4 regions of the Peribacillus sp. R9-11 genome follow, and region 1 is predicted to be linked to each of the others. Evidence: riboswitches for the same ligand, from Rfam matches in the RefSeq annotation. Region 1 holds a riboswitch; each other region holds the start of a gene.
What was found. A riboswitch is a leader RNA that binds a small molecule or an ion and turns the genes downstream of it on or off. The one in region 1 is predicted to bind cyclic di-AMP.
Positions count from the first base shown of each region.

Region 2: linked by a shared signal. The riboswitch ahead of RE409_RS30485 (TrkH family potassium uptake protein) and the one ahead of RE409_RS16995 (cation:dicarboxylate symporter family transporter) in region 1 are both predicted to bind cyclic di-AMP.
Region 3: linked by a shared signal. The riboswitch ahead of RE409_RS01425 (cation:dicarboxylate symporter family transporter) and the one ahead of RE409_RS16995 (cation:dicarboxylate symporter family transporter) in region 1 are both predicted to bind cyclic di-AMP.
Region 4: linked by a shared signal. The riboswitch ahead of RE409_RS05100 (APC family permease) and the one ahead of RE409_RS16995 (cation:dicarboxylate symporter family transporter) in region 1 are both predicted to bind cyclic di-AMP.

Region 1 is NZ_CP133763.1:3,514,538-3,519,188, reverse strand. It holds gene RE409_RS17005 (histidinol phosphate phosphatase domain-containing protein) at 1-610, shown strand, start outside; partial or broken gene RE409_RS17000 (GyrI-like domain-containing protein) at 706-1,059, shown strand; gene RE409_RS16995 (cation:dicarboxylate symporter family transporter) at 1,654-2,916, opposite strand; cyclic di-AMP (ydaO/yuaA leader) riboswitch at 3,084-3,231, opposite strand.
Region 2 is NZ_CP133767.1:8,609-13,259, forward strand. It holds gene RE409_RS30480 (hypothetical protein) at 276-476, opposite strand; cyclic di-AMP (ydaO/yuaA leader) riboswitch at 778-920, shown strand; gene RE409_RS30485 (TrkH family potassium uptake protein) at 1,264-2,610, shown strand; gene RE409_RS30490 (potassium channel family protein) at 2,634-3,290, shown strand; gene RE409_RS30495 (DUF2283 domain-containing protein) at 3,373-3,780, opposite strand; gene RE409_RS30500 (STAS domain-containing protein) at 3,919-4,651, opposite strand, start outside.
Region 3 is NZ_CP133763.1:281,150-285,800, reverse strand. It holds gene RE409_RS01430 (class I SAM-dependent methyltransferase) at 1-300, shown strand, start outside; gene RE409_RS01425 (cation:dicarboxylate symporter family transporter) at 363-1,625, opposite strand; cyclic di-AMP (ydaO/yuaA leader) riboswitch at 1,798-1,945, opposite strand; gene RE409_RS01420 (efflux RND transporter periplasmic adaptor subunit) at 2,156-3,415, opposite strand; gene RE409_RS01415 (hypothetical protein) at 3,430-4,092, opposite strand.
Region 4 is NZ_CP133763.1:1,068,840-1,073,490, forward strand. It holds gene RE409_RS05090 (cytochrome P450) at 1-525, opposite strand, end outside; gene RE409_RS05095 (hypothetical protein) at 949-1,089, opposite strand; cyclic di-AMP (ydaO/yuaA leader) riboswitch at 1,246-1,389, shown strand; gene RE409_RS05100 (APC family permease) at 1,541-3,367, shown strand; gene RE409_RS05105 (RhaT/GlcU family sugar-proton symporter) at 3,957-4,651, shown strand, end outside.

The DNA.
Region 1 (4,651 bases):
AAAAAAACGCTGGGAAAAAGAAGGTGTCTCATTAAAGTTAGGAATTGAAGCGGATTATTTTGTCGGGCAAGAAGAGGAACTAGAAGCACTCTTAGAAGGAAAACCGTGGGACTATGTGATTGGTTCTATTCATTATATGGATGGCTGGGGATTTGATAACCCACAAACCGCATCTCACTTTGAAGAATATGATTTAGAAGAGCTGTACACTCGTTTTTATGAAACAGTTGAAAAAATGATCCGTTCAAACATGTTTGATTTTGTTGCACATTTAGATAATTTAAAAGTATTTAATTTCAAAGTAAACAATGAATCTTTTAATCAAAAATGGTATGAACGCATTGCTGTCGCACTAAAGGAAACGAATACCGCTACAGAGGTGAATGCGGGTTTATACTATCGCTATCCGGCCAAAGATATGTGCCCATCCATTGATTTTCTAACGACAATTGTTAACGAAGGTATTCCGATTACCCTTTCTTCAGATTCACACTATCCAGATGATCTTGGAAAATATGTTGCAGAGAACAAGAAAATGTTGCAGCAATTAGGTGCCTCACATCTAGCAACCTTCCATCAAAGAGAAAGAAACTTAGTGCAGATCCGGTAAAATGGGTCTTTTTTTGCCGCCCCCTGGAGCGAGATGCACGAATTTTGCACACGCCGAATGGGTGAAGATCCAGCGACTTCAGCTACAAATTGCAACAAAAACTATCGAATGTCAGCCCATTAGGACTGCTTAGTGTATCTGCGAACTTTTCCGAAGGCAGGTTGGAGGAAAAAGGGGAGCTTGATCATTATATAGGCGTAGCCTCAACGAGGGAGTGCCCAGATAACTTAACACTGCTTGAAGTTGATGCATATATATGGGCGGTATTCGAAGCAGTCGGACCTTTTCCTGAAACACTGCAAAATGTATGGGGACGTATTTATTCCGAATGGTTTCAATCCTCTAACTATGAACAAATAGAAGGTCCAGAAATCCTTTGGAACGAAAAAAAAGATGTAACCTCACCAACATTTAGAAGTGAAATATGGATTCCTGTTTTGAAAAAGTAAGCATAGGCGAAAGATTTATGCGAAGAGCTGTTTCGACAGCTCTTATTTTTTTACTCAACTACCAGTTACTTTACTTCAATAATGGCTAAGGTAATCTTTTTTATTATGGAACTATCGGGGCAGGTTAGCATTCCTGTAGATAGCTATTTTTTGATTTTGAAAAAAATAGAGCTCCTCAGTAAGATATGAGTGTAGATACCATTCTAACTCAAAACCTTAAGGAGGAAGCCCTAATATGAAGTTTAAAATGCAAGACAAACAAAATCACCTAATACTTAATGAGCAAGGCAAGTATTAGTCCTGTGAGGAAGAAACAATATCACTCTCATCTCATCCATTTAAAGAAAAGGTTTCCTTTACGATAATACCTTTATTGAATTTTTTCATACGAGATTAACGAAGGAAGTAAAGCCTTAAAAGAAAGTAAATGGTAATTGAACATCTGGCAATCTGGCATTTTCATGTTTAAGACTTCTGACTGAGACAAAATGAAAGTCACTAAATTTGGAAGCAGGAAGGAATGATCTGACGTGAAGGTAAACAGAAAACTACACCAAAAAAATCCAGAGTGACACACTACTCTGGATTTTAATATTAAGATACTTGTTCTAGATTTTTATTATTGGCAGGAGGGTGGAATTGACCTTCCCATTTAGAAATAACGATTGCTGCAAGTGCATTACCTACAACATTCACTGCCGTACGACCCATATCAAGAATACGGTCAATACCAGCAATAAATGCTAAGCCTTCAATTGGAATACCGACGGTGCCTAGTGTTGCCAAAAGGACGACGAAGGAGACACCTGGTACACCTGCAATTCCTTTAGATGTAATCATCAACACTAGCATTAAGGTAATTTGCTGCATGATGCTCAAATCAATTCCATACATTTGAGCAATGAAAATGGCTGCTAATGCTTGATATAACGTAGAACCATCAAGGTTGAAAGAGTAGCCTGTCGGAATTACGAATGATGCAATATGTTTTGGACATCCGGCCTTCTCCATTTTTTCCATGATTTTTGGGAGGACGGATTCCGAACTAGCTGTTGAAAATGCTAAAATTAACTCTTCTTTTAGAAGCTTAATCAATTTAAAAATACCAAACCCTACTACTTTAGCAATAATTCCAAGAACGACAAGTACAAAGAAAAGCATTGTTCCATATACTGAAAGCGCTAACTTACCTAAAGGAATTAATGACGCCAAACCGAATTTAGAGATTGTTACCCCTATTAGTGCAAATACACCGACTGGAGCGAATTTCATAATCAAGTTGGTTAAGTAGAACATCCCTTCTGCCGTACCTTGGAAGAATCGAAATACCGGTTTACCTTTTTCTCCAATTGCGGCAATACTAACGCCAAATAATACAGAGAAGAAAATAATGGCTAGCATATCGCCTTCTACCATCGCTTTAATCGGATTCGATGGTACGATGTGAACAATTGTATCTACAAAAGATTCATGCTGCTTAGTTTCTGCTGTATCTACATAACTGGATATATCTGTTTGTTCAAGCTGGTTCATGTTTATACCAGCGCCCGGCTGAAGTAAATTAGCGGAAACCAGACCAACAAGAATTGCTATTTGCGTTACTACCACAAAGTATAAAAGTGATTTGGCACCAATTTTACCTACTGATTTCAAATCGCCTACCCCTGCAACGGCAACAATCAGACTTGAAACAATGATTGGTACAACAATCATTTTAATCATGCGTAAGAACATATCTCCCAATGGTTGTAAATAGCCTTGGGCAGTCTCATTACCATAAAAAATGGCACCAACAATAATCCCTAGAATTAATCCAATGAATATTTGGCTAGCTAAACTTAATTTAATTTTCTTCATTTACTTTCCTCACATTCCATAAGTTCTTTGATGTAAAAACATTTTGTCTCGTAAGGGATACAAGTTATTAAATAGAAAGAAAGTGAATTTTATTTTTTGAAAATTCTGTCTTTATACCGAAAGAAAAGACACTTCATTTGTCGATTCCTATTGGCGTGACTATTCATACATGTTCCCTTTAGACTCTGACGAGGTTAGCTGTCGGGTTAGGAATTGGAAACACAAATACCCTATCATCTCTGAATTCACCCCTAGCGGAAAATATCAGCAAAATGGTTTCCCCGTTCTATTAATAAGATTAAGAGAACCAACTTATAATAAAAATATTAATCTGTAAATATTTATTATAGGATTTAGGGGCACGCCATCTTTCTCTACGATTATAAAAATTCATCCTCTTTTTTAGAGTGGGCTCATTGAAAATACGATGATTCAAATGATATTAATACATGAGACATTTAAAATCTTTTTAAAATCGCAAGTTTGATATAAAGTTTGGTAATCTTTGAGATATGTGTGTGGTGTAAATCCCCATTTACGCTTCCTCTTTTACCAATTTCATCCTCCTTTTTTAATCTATGTAGTTCTATTCAGTGATTATAAAATACTTCCTTTCTTCCTTATTTTTAAGGGATGAATCAATAATGTAACATTAAAATGAAGCGCTTACAATAATTATTTAAAGAAAATTCGGGAATATAAGACTTTTTTCGACATTTTTCGATAATTTCCATACTGAGCACACACCACCATTATTGTTCTCAATATAAACACTTAATTATTTTTATATATCGGATAGTTCCTACATTTTTCAAGGTAAACTTGATTGATTTTCAGCCATAACAGTTCCCTTTTTTCATTTTTTTCTTCTATCGTGTAATTTAGACTTACAGTGTGTTAAAGTTTATTCCTTGGAAAATACCCGATGATTTTGTGATAGTGGTAGAAAATGGCATACCAATTGGTCAATTGAAGCTTACAATACGACAGTCAGAGGCAATGAGATTGGTTATGTAAATCTATTATCTAAATCTATTATCTAATTCCTGAAAAACGTCGAGCTGATTTAGGGAGGAATTTACATGAGTATGCTCTAAAGTTTTTTCAAAACAAGGGAGTAACTGAGTATCATCTTCGACACTTAAACATTACCCAAAGTCGCTTTCAGCCTAATAGAATTACGTTTGAGGCTAAATTAAAAAAGGTCCATTTTGTTGGTTCAAAAAGAGTGGTATAGTGTGTATCAGGCTCTCAGGAGATTGTTGTTAACCTATCTGATGAGGAGCAAATGGATTATCTAGGTGAGAGTATTTGCTTGAGTGCTAGAAAAGACTTGGTAAAAATACTTTAATATGTCGGTAAGCTCTGTTAAGAGGAACCTTTACAGAGCTTTTTTCTATTCAAGTATCGGGACAGCAGCGTAAACTTTCATTTATGAGAGAAAGCAGAGGATAACCACGAAAAAAAGAATAGTTTTTTACCATTATCCTTTTTTTGGCTTATTACTCTGTTTCAAATACTAAATAGGTCTTTTGATTATTTACGTATGTGATCTCATTTTCCAAACCTATTTGACAAACATATTAGAGTATGGCTTCCCTAAAATATAAACTGGAAGGATTAAAGTCTTTTAGTATACTTATTTATTTTTCGGAAATGGCATACTCAGATCGTTATAATCCGATTGATTACGCTAGTGAGGGTATAAAATATCTCCATCGATTTCTTTTTAATG
Region 2 (4,651 bases), on a different replicon from region 1:
ACATTCTCTATTACATCCAAATCTTTTAAGCTTTTTTGAATATTTCCATCGCAATATTTAATATACACAAAAAAAACTCATTCAATATAAATGAGTTTGAAAATATAACGTAATATGGATGTTAAGCTTCAGATTGCCTGATTAACGCAGGAATTTAAATAGTTGAAATACTGAAAAAGGACATAATGAGTGAATTATTATTCAATATGCTTGACCCTCTACTAACTTTTAATGTTCAATTATTTTCATGATCCAGTTAATAAGGACCTATGAATTCAGATGATATTACCTTTGAAAAAAAAATTTATCAATGGATTCTTTTTCTTATCTGTTATCCTTAACTCATTCATTATTATTTGATCCTCATGATCGGCTATCCATTTCCTTAGTGCATCTTTATCCTGGCATTGAGTTAAATACGTCTGTCCACCTTTACCTGTAGCGTTAACAACATATCTATTAAACGTCTTCTCCATACTTGCCCGCCTTTTTTATATAATGTATTAAAATTTCAAAATACGAATTCAATAAACTTTGAGATTTTCTGTATCTAATTCCAAAAGGAAATACCATATATTTATTTATTAGAAACATAAAATTACTGGATGTTATTTTTCAAATTTATCGAACCTATCATAATGTCCCAACTAATTTTTGTCAATAAGTTTTTAATATGTAAAAAAAACGTAAATTTTCTGTTTTGTTCTAGCAAATTTTTTTTACAATTTAGGGGTTTACAACTAGTAAATGATGGGAGTAGAATACGTTTATCAATTTAATGCATTTCGGCCTAAACTCAAGTAAATTGAGTACGGAGGAACCAATCATTTGGGGTTAATTCTGCCTTGCAGAAAGGATGAGATCAGCTCTTTCGCCATCCTACCCGTCAGCTAACTTCGTCGGCTAAAGCGAAGGAGGTCATAAGACCGCCTATTTCAGGGGCTTTTTTGTTTGCTTTTCTGTAACAAAATAGCAGCCAGATGTTATGTAGGTCTTTTTATTATGCTTTAAAAAAGGATTTTCCAAAGAGCATTACCTAAGCTTGATTAAGGATAATGAATACCTTTTTTCACAAATAAAAGGGCTTGTGCAGAATGGACGCATGTATAGCAAAAGGAACTTGGTCTATTGATTGTTTATCTAGATGGATGACGAATGGAATGCAGTACGAGCGAAATACTAACCCTATCACTCGATAATGGTTAGTTATCTGTGGATATATTACGTTTGTTAGTAGGTTGCTAATTCATTAACAGGGTAAGGATGATCAATTTGATAAAAGCAAAAGATTTGTTAGATCCACCAAAAATTCTTGTACTTGGCTTTGCCTTCCTGATACTTGTTGGAGCCTATTTATTAACCCTGCCGATTTCCACTGAAAATGGGAATGGTCTTTCTTTTCTAAATGCTTTATTTACCTCAACCTCTGCTACATGTGTAACAGGGCTTGTCGTAGTAGATACGGGAACCACTTTTACAACATTTGGAGAGTTGGTCATTTTATCACTCATTCAAATAGGCGGCTTGGGGTTTATGTCATTTGCGACGCTTTTCTTTTTCTTATTAGGCAAAAGAATTTCTTTAAAAGGCCGGTTAGTCTTGCAGGAGTCTTTAAATAATTTATCTATGGCAGGTGTAGTTAAGTTAGTAAAAAGGATTTTAATTTACACTGCCATTATTGAAATTTCAGGTGCCGTTATACTATCGATTCGCTTTTCTTTTGACATGCCAATAGGCAGAGCAATCTATTACGGCCTTTTTCATTCGATTTCCAATTTCAATAATGCGGGCTTTGACTTAATGGGAGGGTTTAGGAGCTTGACTACTTATGCATCAGATCCTTTCGTAACCCTTACAGTCGCTTCCCTGATCACATTAGGCGGTATAGGATTTATCGTGATGAATGAAATTTACGAATACCGTGATACCCATCGTTTGTCTGTACATACGAAGGTTGTACTGATGGCTAGCTTAATCCTTACAATTGGCGGGGCCATCTTAATCTTTATATTTGAATTTGGAAATGCCAAAACATTGCAGCCTTTATCTTTCATGGGGAAAACGTTGGCTTCTTTGTTTCAATCCGTTACTCCGAGAACAGCAGGTTCTAATACATTGAATATCCCTGATTTAACACAACCCACATTGCTGCTGATCATTTTCTTGATGTTTGTTGGGGCTTCACCGGGATCGACTGGCGGTGGGATTAAAACCACCACATTAGCGACGCTGATTGGAACGGTTTGGTCACAGATTAAAGGAAAAGAAGATGTGGTATTGTTTCGGTACCGCATTGTGAATGAAACGATATTTAAAGCATTATCCGTTACCTCCATCGGGGTATTTATCGTTTCAACCATCACCATTCTGCTGACTATTACAGAAACCGGAAGTGATTTCTTGACGGTTTTATTTGAAGCCACTTCAGCATTTGCTACCGTGGGTCTCTCAATGGGATTAACCCCTGAATTATCCCCCATTGGTCGGATGCTCATTATTTTCACAATGTTTGCGGGCCGGGTTGGACCTTTGACTTTTGCTTTTGCTATCGCAATGAGACGTAAACCAGATCCATTCCGCCGTCCAAAAGGCAAAATCATGATTGGTTAATCATTAATGAGGGAGTGTTAAAGATGGGAAAACGACAATATGCCGTTATCGGTTTAGGAAGATTCGGAACGAGTGTAGCTCATAGATTATATACAGCCGGACAAGAAGTCTTGGGTATTGATGTAAGCGAGGAAAGAGTCGAGAATGCAGAATTAAGTGTAACTCATGCAGTTATGGCTGATACTACCGAAGAAGAGGCACTAAAATCCATTGGAATCCGTAATTTTGATTGTGTCATCGTAGCCATCGGAAATGATATGCAGTCAAGCATTTTAACTACATTGCTTTTAAAGGAACTAGGAGTGAAAAAGGTAATAGCAAAAGCTCTAAATAAACATCACGGTCAAGTGCTCGCTAAAGTTGGTGCTGACTGGGTTATCTACCCTGAAAGAGATATGGGTGAACGGGTCGCTAATCAACTCCTATCACCCAACATGCTGAACTATATAGAACTCTCAAAAGAATACAATATCGAGGAAATCATTATACCCATAAGCATGACAGGAAAAAGTCTCAGAGAGCTTGATTTACGTGCGAAATATAATATCAGTGTTATTGCCATCGTGAGTAATGGAGAAATTATCATAGCTCCATCACCTGATCAGAATATCCTTGAAAAAGATATGCTTTTAGTGGTTGGTAATAAAGAAGATCTAGCCGTGTTTGCAAATATTGAATAACCTAGGTCCCTAACCAAGGAGCAGGCTACCCTTTCATTGGTTCCGGCTTTCGCTGTACGAGATGACCTAAAAAAGATTGGGCTTATCCGCCAATTAAGAATGTCTCATCGTATGAATCTGTGTCATAAATATCAATCCCTATAAAATCTAAACAGTCAGCATCCGAAAAGTGAAACACTATTTTCGCAGTATCTGGATGAGTAACTGATTGTTTTACTGATTTATCATGCAATCTGAAAGAGTAAAAAATCTCATTATCAGCAGTAGTTGCCTTTTTGAATATATGTACTGTATCAACAAGATGTTTAATTTTTATCGCAGTAGCTCCCGCTAATTCAATTCCGATGATCGGAACGTCGTTACAAAAATCTAACATTATGTCATTATTTTGTGGGAGCTCTTCAGTATATGAAATTTTGTATTTGTATGGTTCAACCAAGTAAATATAGCCCATTTCTGCTTCATTATCATATGTTACTTGTTTATCCAATGGTCCACCGTCCTCAATCTATTTTTCTCTTCTACTTGAAAACCAAATCTCTTTAATACTTCCTTACCATTTAAGTAAGAATTCCCCCAGTTAAACCATTTTTAGCTTTATGGCCTTGTGTCCCAGCCCGTAGATAGTTTATTCATTTGTATTAATCGCTTGGGCCAAAGTGGATTTTATCGTTACTTTATCAAAAGGCAGTTGAAGTTGCACAGCAGTAATAGCTATGTCTGGACGAAGTCCCGAAAGAGTTGTATCAACCCCAATTAGATGTAAGGATTCAATCAATTTTGACAGTTGTTGAGCAGATACACTGTCGATTGCATGAACACCTGATAAGTCTATAAAAAGCCTAGTAACATTTTTTTCTGCACATATTTGTAACGTGTTTTCAAGCAAGAACATCCCTCTCATTGTGTCAATATCGCCAATAAGGGGAAGTAACGCGGTGTTATCGTTTAGTGATATGACAGGAGAGCCTAATTCATTAATCGTATCCTGTTGAGCTTTCATTATTTCATTAGAATATCTATTGTTAGCTTCAGTAAACCTCTCTAGAACTTCACTGAACACTTTGATAACAATTCGATACCATGAATTTATTTCCTTTTGCGAGTATTGACCTTCATTTAATGATACAAATTGCTCAATAAAATCTAGATATTGCTCCTGCGTTCGAAAAAATTCTCTTAATATAAAATAGATGGGTGTTTCTAAATGCTGCCCATCCTGTGCGATTTCTTCAATCCACTCATCAAAATGCCTAAAGAATTCTGATTCCTCTTCTATAAACACCTGAAAAAAATGTAAGTGAAAATCGTTATTTTGTAGCTTTAGTTTTTTAATTACTTCGGGATTAGCTGAGCTATAA
Region 3 (4,651 bases), 2.5 Mb from region 1:
ACCACCCATGACCGTGACAAAAATGAAAATTACCTGAATTTTTGGGAGCAGGAAGAAATGATTTGGTGTGAAGGTAAACAGGATGACCGGCTATATGAGTTTGGTGATATATTCACTTCTGGAAAGACCCTACAAAAAGATACCTTTCTTCATATACCTAATCAACGGGAGGTCTTTGACAGTCTCAATGAAGCAGGTTTTACTTTCCTAGAAAGTTTTTACCGAAGTGAATTATTCCATGAAAGCGATGATGTCATCACTTTCTCATCAGATTGCCGCTTCTGGATTGTTCAAAAGTAAGAATTAGTTTTTCAAAATTCACAAAAAAAACCAGAGTGACATATCACTCTGGTTTTTTTATATTAAGAAACTTGTTCTAGTTTTTCATTATTGGCAGGAGGGTTGAATTGACCTTCCCATTTTGAGATAACAATTGCTGCAAGTGAATTACCAATAACGTTTACTACTGTACGGCCCATATCAAGAATACGGTCTATACCAGCAATAAATGCTAAACCTTCAATTGGAATACCAACTGTTCCTAATGTCGCTAAAAGAACTACGAAAGATACACCAGGTACACCTGCAATCCCCTTAGATGTGATCATTAACACTAACATTAGTGTAATTTGTTCATAAGCGCTTAAATCAATCCCATACATTTGAGCGATGAAGATAGCTGCTAACGCTTGATATAATGTAGAACCATCAAGGTTAAAAGAGTATCCTGTCGGAATAACAAACGTAGCAATATGTTTCGGACATCCCGCTTTCTCCATTTTTTCCATGATTCTCGGAAGAACTGCCTCAGAACTTGCTGTCGAGAACGCAAGAATTAATTCCTCTTTTAGAAGCTTAATCAACGTAAAGATATTGAACCCTACAAATTTTGCAATAAGACCCAGAACGACAATTACAAAGAAAATCATTGTTCCGTATACAGAAAGCGCTAACTTACCTAATGGAATTAAAGATTCCAAACCGAACTTGGAGATGGTCACACCGATTAGTGCAAATACCCCGATAGGAGCAAATTTCATGACCATATTAGTTAAGTAGAACATTCCTTCTGCTGCACCTTGGAAGAAACGGAATACAGGTTTACCTTTTTCACCGATAGCCGCAATACTAAGTCCAAACAAAACAGAGAAGAAAATGATTGCTAGCATATCGCCTTCTACCATAGCTTTAATTGGATTGGATGGCACAATGTGAACAATTGTATCCACAAAAGATTCATGCTGCTTAGTTTCTGCTGTATCAACATAGGTAGAAATATCAGTTTGTTCTAGATTGTTCATATTTACACCAGCACCAGGCTGGATAATATTCGCGGAAACTAGACCAACAGCAATCGCTATCATTGTTACCACCACAAAGTATGAAAGTGATTTAGCTCCTAGTTTACCTACTGCTTTTAAATCACCTACACCCGCAACTGCAACGATAAGACTTGACACAATGATTGGTACTACAATCATTTTAATCATTCGTAGGAAAATGTCTCCGAATGGTTGTAAAAAGTTTTGGGCTGTCGCATTACCATAAAAAATGGCACCAACAATAATCCCTAGAATTAAACCAATAAAAATTTGGCTAGCTAAACTTAATTTAAATTTCTTCATTTACTTTCCTCACCTTCCATAAAGTCTTTAAAGCAAAAACATTTTGTCTCGGTAAGGGAAACAAGATACTAATAGAAAGAAAGTAATTTTTCTTTTATTGAAAAACTCTATCTTTACGCCGAAAAAAAAGACACTTCATGTGTCGATTTCCTATAGGCGTGAATATTCACACATGTTCCCTTAAAGACGCTGACGAGGTTAGCTGTCGGGTTAGGAATTGGAAACACAAAAGCCCTTTCATTTCTGAATTCACCCCTAGCGAAAAAAATCCGCAAAAATGGGTCCCCCGTTCTTGTAATAAGATTAAGCGAATACTTAATAATAAAATATTATACTAAAAATGTTATTCTGTAAATATTTTTTCTTGTCCCTTTAAGAAAAAACCTTTGCAAATGTCTGAATATTCTGTATTAGTGACTATTTTACCTATAATAACACATTCTCTATTTTGCTTAATTTTGTTATATGGATATATAAATAACAATAAAACTGATTGATATATCCCCTCTCTCGAATAATGAAAAAATGGATTATTTTTCTAACATACCCAGTAATATATACCTCACCTTTTCCCGAGTGGTGAATTTTTTATAACTAGCAGATTTCACCTTCTCAAACTGAATTGGAGTAACAAAATAAGAATGATTTTTCACAATCCTATTCGGTTCTATTAGAATAACATCACCTACCGCCGGTCCCTTTATGAGTTCTTGCTTTCCTTCTGCTTTAAGCCCTTTTGTAATATAGTGTTTATCCACATAGCCTTTTTTAGTCAATTTGTAGACATGCGGCTTTTTTTTATGATGTACTGCCTCTACAGGGATAGAGGGTACACCCGCTTTCTCATTGGTTATTACAGTAAGATTGACTTTTGACCCTACCAACAAAGGTTTAGTTTCTTCATCTCCTGGCTCAATCAATGCCTGAAATGGAAATCTGTTATCTTTTTTTAGTGATGGCTCCTCTTCTGGATAAGAATGTATACGACCTATTGTTCCGTTCAACGCCTTTTTTAAATCAGGGGAACTTGCCTTTATAGTCATGCCCACTTCAGCTTTTTTCATCTCCTCTTCAGAGAAATCCCCTTCAATTGCCACATTTGTTGAAACAATGGATATAATGGGATTATTCAGGTTTTTATTGATGTTTTTTACAACACCATCAGCCTCACTCGCCGTCTCAACCGCGCCTTTTTGCTCCTCAATTGAACTTAATTGAGCATCCAGCATAACAACCTTTTCTTCCAAGCGGTTTTTTTCAAGTTCCAGCTTGTACATTTCTTGCTCAATATTACTTTCAATCAAGTCTGAAGAGGTAGTTGTTATATCAATATTTAAGCTCTTTTCTATCGAATTATCGATTACTGCTTTATTAGAATTACTTGTCAAACTTCCTTGATAAGCTTTCAACTTATCAATGTAATCATTAATCCCCACCATTTCACCCTCAGCGGCAGTTTTTTCCGCTTCTAGATTTCCTTTGAGAGCATCAAGTTCGGGTGTAGTATATTCAAACAACGAAGATCCAGCCGTTACCTCATCTCCCTCTTTTACAAGGAATTTCTGAAAATCATTTTTCTTGGTATCGAAATAGATATCATACTCTTCTACAGGTTTAACTACCCCTTTTGTTTGAATAGTATCCGTAATTGTATCTTTTTTTACCTTTGTCCAGTTTTCGACAAAAACAGTTCGTTCTACTTTGCTTTCTTTCTTTTCAATAAGGTAAAAGTTAACGGTTATTAACGCAGCCGATGCCACTGATACGGCTGCAATTTTCCATTTTTTCATTGTTTTCACCCACCTTATACAAATACGCCCACTTGGATGTACGCTAAAAAGGCTTTAACAAACCACGTGGCCAGATAGAATAGAACAATCATTAAAAGCACCAAATAATTATTCCGTTCTGAAAATTCCTTTAAATAGAAATATTGCAGAGCAATAATCAGAAATTGAAAAATGGTGATTTCACTGAAAAAGTGAATAAAGTAATCACTTCTGAGAAAGTACTGACTGATAACTCCCAATGAAAAAGGATTTGCATCGTTTCCGATATCCATTAATACTAATATAGGGATTAGAAACACCTTTTCTAATAATTGCAAACCAAGAATAATCATTTGAACGATTACTAATTTTATGTATGGGATATCTATAACAATCCAAAAGAATAGAGATGATAAAAATAAGTATATGGTAGGGTAAAATAGACCTGCTATTATATTGCCGCCTACTATCAACAACTTTCCCATTTCAAATTCACTAGAATCCATCTTCGTAATTTCTTTGGAAAACGATTCCGATCCAACGCCAAAATATCCTTCCACAGCAAAAACTATGAAACTAAGAAAATATAATAATAGTAATTTCCATCCAAGTCGTGTGACTGCTTCTGCGTTTTGCAGCTGATAACGACTCCTATGAGGCTCTAAAATGCCCTTTAACAATCTGACCTGGTACACCATATGTGTTCCTCCTGCAATAAATGAAATATCACTCTATATTTTATCTTATTTTGGAAACAATTGCAGAAATAAGGAATGAATAAAACAAAAAAAACACATTAATATTAAATAATACTTTGTCTCCCTAATTTGAAGTTAATATAGAAAGATGATGCATAAAGACGTTGATTCGCATTGGCGATTTGCTATAATTCCCTCCATACTTATCTACCTCAAGCGGCACTTTTGTTTCAATACAGATGCCCCGCCTTCACATTCTTCAACCTGCTGAGTTAGGATTTTCAGATTAGGAAAGCTTGAATTTGAGACGAAGGCACGCCAAAAAACCCAGCGCCTAGACTGACCATGGGGAAATGCATTAAACTCGCGCCTATAAAACTCTTCTGGACCAAAACCATCATAGTCTTCCCTACATCAATCGACAAAACTTGCCATTTAATTAAGCTTCTAGACTTCTTTCAAACTTATCCTTTCCATAATTTTTATTATAAATTAACTTTCCTTTTTCCTTTTCTGACCTCAACCTCATATAAAAGTTACCTTCTTCCTACTCTTTCCT
Region 4 (4,651 bases), 2.4 Mb from region 1:
CATCGGTTCTCCGACCACATCATACCCATCTTTGAAATCCATGCTGAACATGGTCCTGCTTATTATCCCAAGGGCGATATTCATCATATCTTTCGTAATAATCCGTTCTTTCTCATTTTCCCAAGTTGAAATATAGTCCATTGTTATATCAATCATATCCTGGGCATAATTGCTAATATGGGACTTTTTGAAAGAGGGTTGAATAAGCCTTCTCTGGCGCATGTGAACGTCTTTTTCGCTAGTAAGAAGTCCATCACCAACGAGTGGTTTTATAGCATTGCTGTCCTTTGATTTGACGAAGGATTTTTGTTTCGTTACAAGTATCTGCTTTATTAAATCCGGATTTGAAATGAGGTAAACATTTTGGAAAGGTCCAAAACGAAATTTTGCAACGTCTCCATATTCTTTTGATAAACGGGTAAGAAAGCCAAGTACATCTTTTTGAAACTCCTTTGTATGGCCAGAAATTAGTTTTCCATTTGGGACCATTGGAGTATCATATAAAACTTCATCATTTTCACTCAATGTTGTTTCTCTCCTTTCGGTAATAATAATTTCTTGTAATCATTCTATGAGAATAAGCTATATTGGTTTGGACAAGTTGTTAAAAGAAAGAGCACATAATTTTTAATTAGTTAATCATAATGAATATACGAGTCCTAAAGGGTGAGGGGAGATTACTAGATTTCCATTCGTACTCAACTAAAAATAAAGTTTTCTCTATAAGTTGAGTATAAAAAAATTACAAATCGTGAGAGCGTATTTTGAGATGATAAGAAACCACAAAGAGGAGAGAAGTACAAATGGTAGTTCCTAATTTACTGGTAATAAACAGGTGAGGAATTAAAGGTGTCTAGTGTAAAAAAACTCTGGGTGAGAGGAATCCAGAGTTTTTTTTGGGGGATAATCAGAAAGGAATTTCCTTTTGTTAATAAATAAGAGATGTATTCAGCTTCGTTCTTCCCTATCTCTATTTTGGTGCTGATCATTTTTTTCCATTGTAGGACCACCATATTGTTCGTTAATTTCTTTAACCACTTGATCTAAAAATTCATCAGATATTATTGGGTTATCATTTTTTTTGGGCATGTAATTCTCTTCTATCCTTTCTTGGTACCATGCGTCTTAATCACTAATGAAGTATTCGTTAACAACATAACCTCTCTAAGAAAAAATTATTCTTTTTGTTTGCAAATTTTTCATTTACTTTTCCGAATCACGGGAGTATGATATCAACAGTTTCATATTTCTAAATCGCTGAAACCTTATGGTACGGGGGAACCGTTATTAGGATTGTTTTACAATCCAAGGGGTGAATCCTTTCTAGGTAGGGCTACTCAAAGGTCCGAATCCGACAGCTAACCTCGTAAGCGTTATATGAGAAGGAAGGTGGAGCTTGTGAGACAAAAAAATGATGTCTGCAGGTCTATTTAACTATGACTTGTGGGCATTTTTCTATTTTATTCTTGTTTTTTTCGTAAAGTTTTTTTCATATAACTGGGCAAAATAAACTTAATTTGAAAAATGGCGGTGATTTCTAGTGTTATCTTCTATAAAGAGGTTCTTAATAGGTCGGCCTCTAAAATCTACTGCATTAGGTGACCAAAAGCTTAACAAAACAAAAGCTTTGGCCATATTATCTTCTGATGCTTTGTCTTCCGTTGCATATGGCCCGGAACAAATTTTAATTGTTTTAATTACAGTGGGTGCCGCAGCATTTTGGTATTCCATTCCTATCGCCATTGGTGTATTGATTCTGTTAATGGCTTTAATCTTGTCCTATAGACAAATTATCTTTGCTTATCCTCATGGCGGGGGAGCATACGTGGTTTCAAAAAATAATTTGGGTGTAAATCCTGGGCTGATAGCTGGAGGATCTTTGTTAGTCGACTATATCCTAACTGTGGCTGTAAGTGTTTCTGCGGGTACAGATGCCATCACATCTGCTTTTCCCAGCCTACATTCATATAATGTCGTTATTGCTATAATTTTTGTAATTCTTCTTACCATCCTTAACCTAAGAGGGGTAACAGAGTCGGCTTCCGTATTAGCCTATCCAGTGTATCTTTTCGTTTTAGCGTTATTCATTCTGATTGGTGTAGGTGTATACAAAATTTTGACTGGTGAAGTTTCCCCTGACTTACATGCATCAATCGGAACACCAGTAGCAGGGATCAGTTTATTTATACTTCTAAGAGCTTTTGCATCAGGTAGCTCTGCATTAACAGGAGTTGAAGCGATTTCCAATGCGATTCCAAACTTTAAAAATCCAGCGCCTAATAATGCTGCAAAAACATTAATAGCAATGGGTTCCTTACTTGCTGTGTTATTTACGGGTATTGTATTCTTAGCCTATTATTTAAGCATTGTTCCTAGCGCAGAGGTAACTGTTGTTTCACAAATTGCTGAAGAGATATTTGGACGCAACTTTATGTATTTCTTTATCCAAGGAACGACAGCATTAATATTAATTCTTGCTGCCAACACTGGCTATTCTGCTTTCCCTTTGCTTGCGGTAAATCTTGCAAAGGATAAATTCATACCAAGGGCGTTTACAATTAGAGGAGACCGATTAGGATATTCCAATGGAATTATCATACTAGGACTTGCATCAATCATCTTAATAATCGCATTTGGAGGACATACAGAAAATCTTATTCCACTTTATGCGGTAGGGGTATTTATTCCATTTACGTTGTCTCAGTCCGGGATGATTGTTAAATGGATTCGCGAAAAGCCAAAAGGATGGATGATGAAATTAACCATTAATTCAATTGGTGCCATTATTAGCTTTATCGTCACGATGATATTCTTTTTAACCAAATTTACTCAGGTTTGGCCTGTTTTGATTTTTTTACCTATCATCATTGTTATTTTTCATCGAATTAGAAAGCATTATGAAGCAGTTGGTGACCAACTTAGGATTACAACTTGTGAGCCTATATTACCAATAGAAGGGAATATTATTATTGTACCTGTGGCTGGTATAACGCATGTGGTTGAGAACTCCTTAAATTATGCTAAATCTCTTTCAGCACATCAGGTTATTGCCGTTTATGTTGCTTTTGAAAGAGAAGATGAAAAAAAATTCGAAGAAAAATGGAAGAAGTGGCAACCAGATGTTAGACTCGTCACACTGAACTCTTATTACAGAAGTATCATTCAGCCATTAACTAAATTTGTAGATACAGTTGAACATAAAGCGAGGGAATCTAACTATAAGGTTACTGTAATCATTCCACAATTTATTCCGAAGAAAGGCTGGCACAATATTCTTCATAACCAATCTAGTTTACTGATCCGTGCCTACTTACTTTATAGAAGAAATGTAGTTATTACGACAGTACCTTATCATTTGAAGAAATAAAAATATATAACAAGTGATTCCACAGACAGCCTTACTTTGCTGTATTCTCTACCGAAAGAGCAAACCTTAACAGGGTTTGTCTACAGTTTTTTTGAGGGGTTGTAAAAATTCGAACGTTGATTGGAACGTAGGGCACTAAGCTTTCCGCGGGCGGTCAGGGAGCCTCCTCGGCGCCTTTGCGCCTGTGGGGTCTCCCTTGGACACGCTTTTCCCGCAGGAGTCTTGCACCTTCCGCTCCAATGAACTTTGTTTTAACAATTAGAAATAAACACTTTTGCCTACAGTCAGTCTTAGAGCAAACCTTAACTGGGTTTGCTCTTTCTTCAATTTACGCTCTATATTGAGAAAAGAGGGTTGCCGCTGGCAATCCTTTTTATGTTGGACAATATTTCTGAAGCTGAATTTGTCTATCCTTTTGAATTTATCATTATCATTCATTAGATTAATTGGTTATTAGATGATCAAAATCTAAGAAGTTTTCATTGATAAAATTACCATGGCTCAATTTCCTTAATGAGAACATATTAAAAAAAGACAAAATAAAATTTCCTGATTTAATGTTTTGAACATACATATGTGGGGGTTGAAGATGGATATATTATTAGCTCTCTTACCGGCACTATTCTGGGGAAGTATCGTTTTATTTAATGTGAAACTTGGTGGTGGTCCCTATAGTCAAACGCTCGGTACAACGATTGGGGCTTTGATTTTTTCTATTGGGGTTTATTTTTTCGCGGATATCAAGTTGTCACCTCTAGTTTTTGGTGTGGGGTTTGTTTCAGGACTTTTTTGGGCTGTTGGACAAGCTAATCAGCTCAAAAGCATTGATTTAATGGGTGTTTCTAAAACAATGCCGATTTCAACGGGATTACAGCTGATTTCTACTACTTTATTTGGAGTCATAGTTTTTCACGAATGGTCTACACTGAAAGCAGTTATTTTAGGCGTACTGGCTTTAGTATTTATTATCATTGGAATCGTGTTGACCTCACTGGAAGATAAAGAATCAAAAGAGAGTAAATCGGGAAACTTGAAAAAGGGAATCGTTATTCTACTCATCTCAACATTTGGTTATTTAGTTTATGTGGTTGTTGCACGTCTCTTTGATGTTAATGGCTGGTCAGCATTGTTTCCTCAAGCAATCGGGATGGTGGTAGGTGGCTTATTATTAACGTTTAAACATAAGCCGTTTAATAAGTATGCAATTCGCAATATCATTCCTGGATTAATATGGGCAGCAGGAAACATGTTTTTATTTATATCACAGCCTCGTGTGGGAGTCGC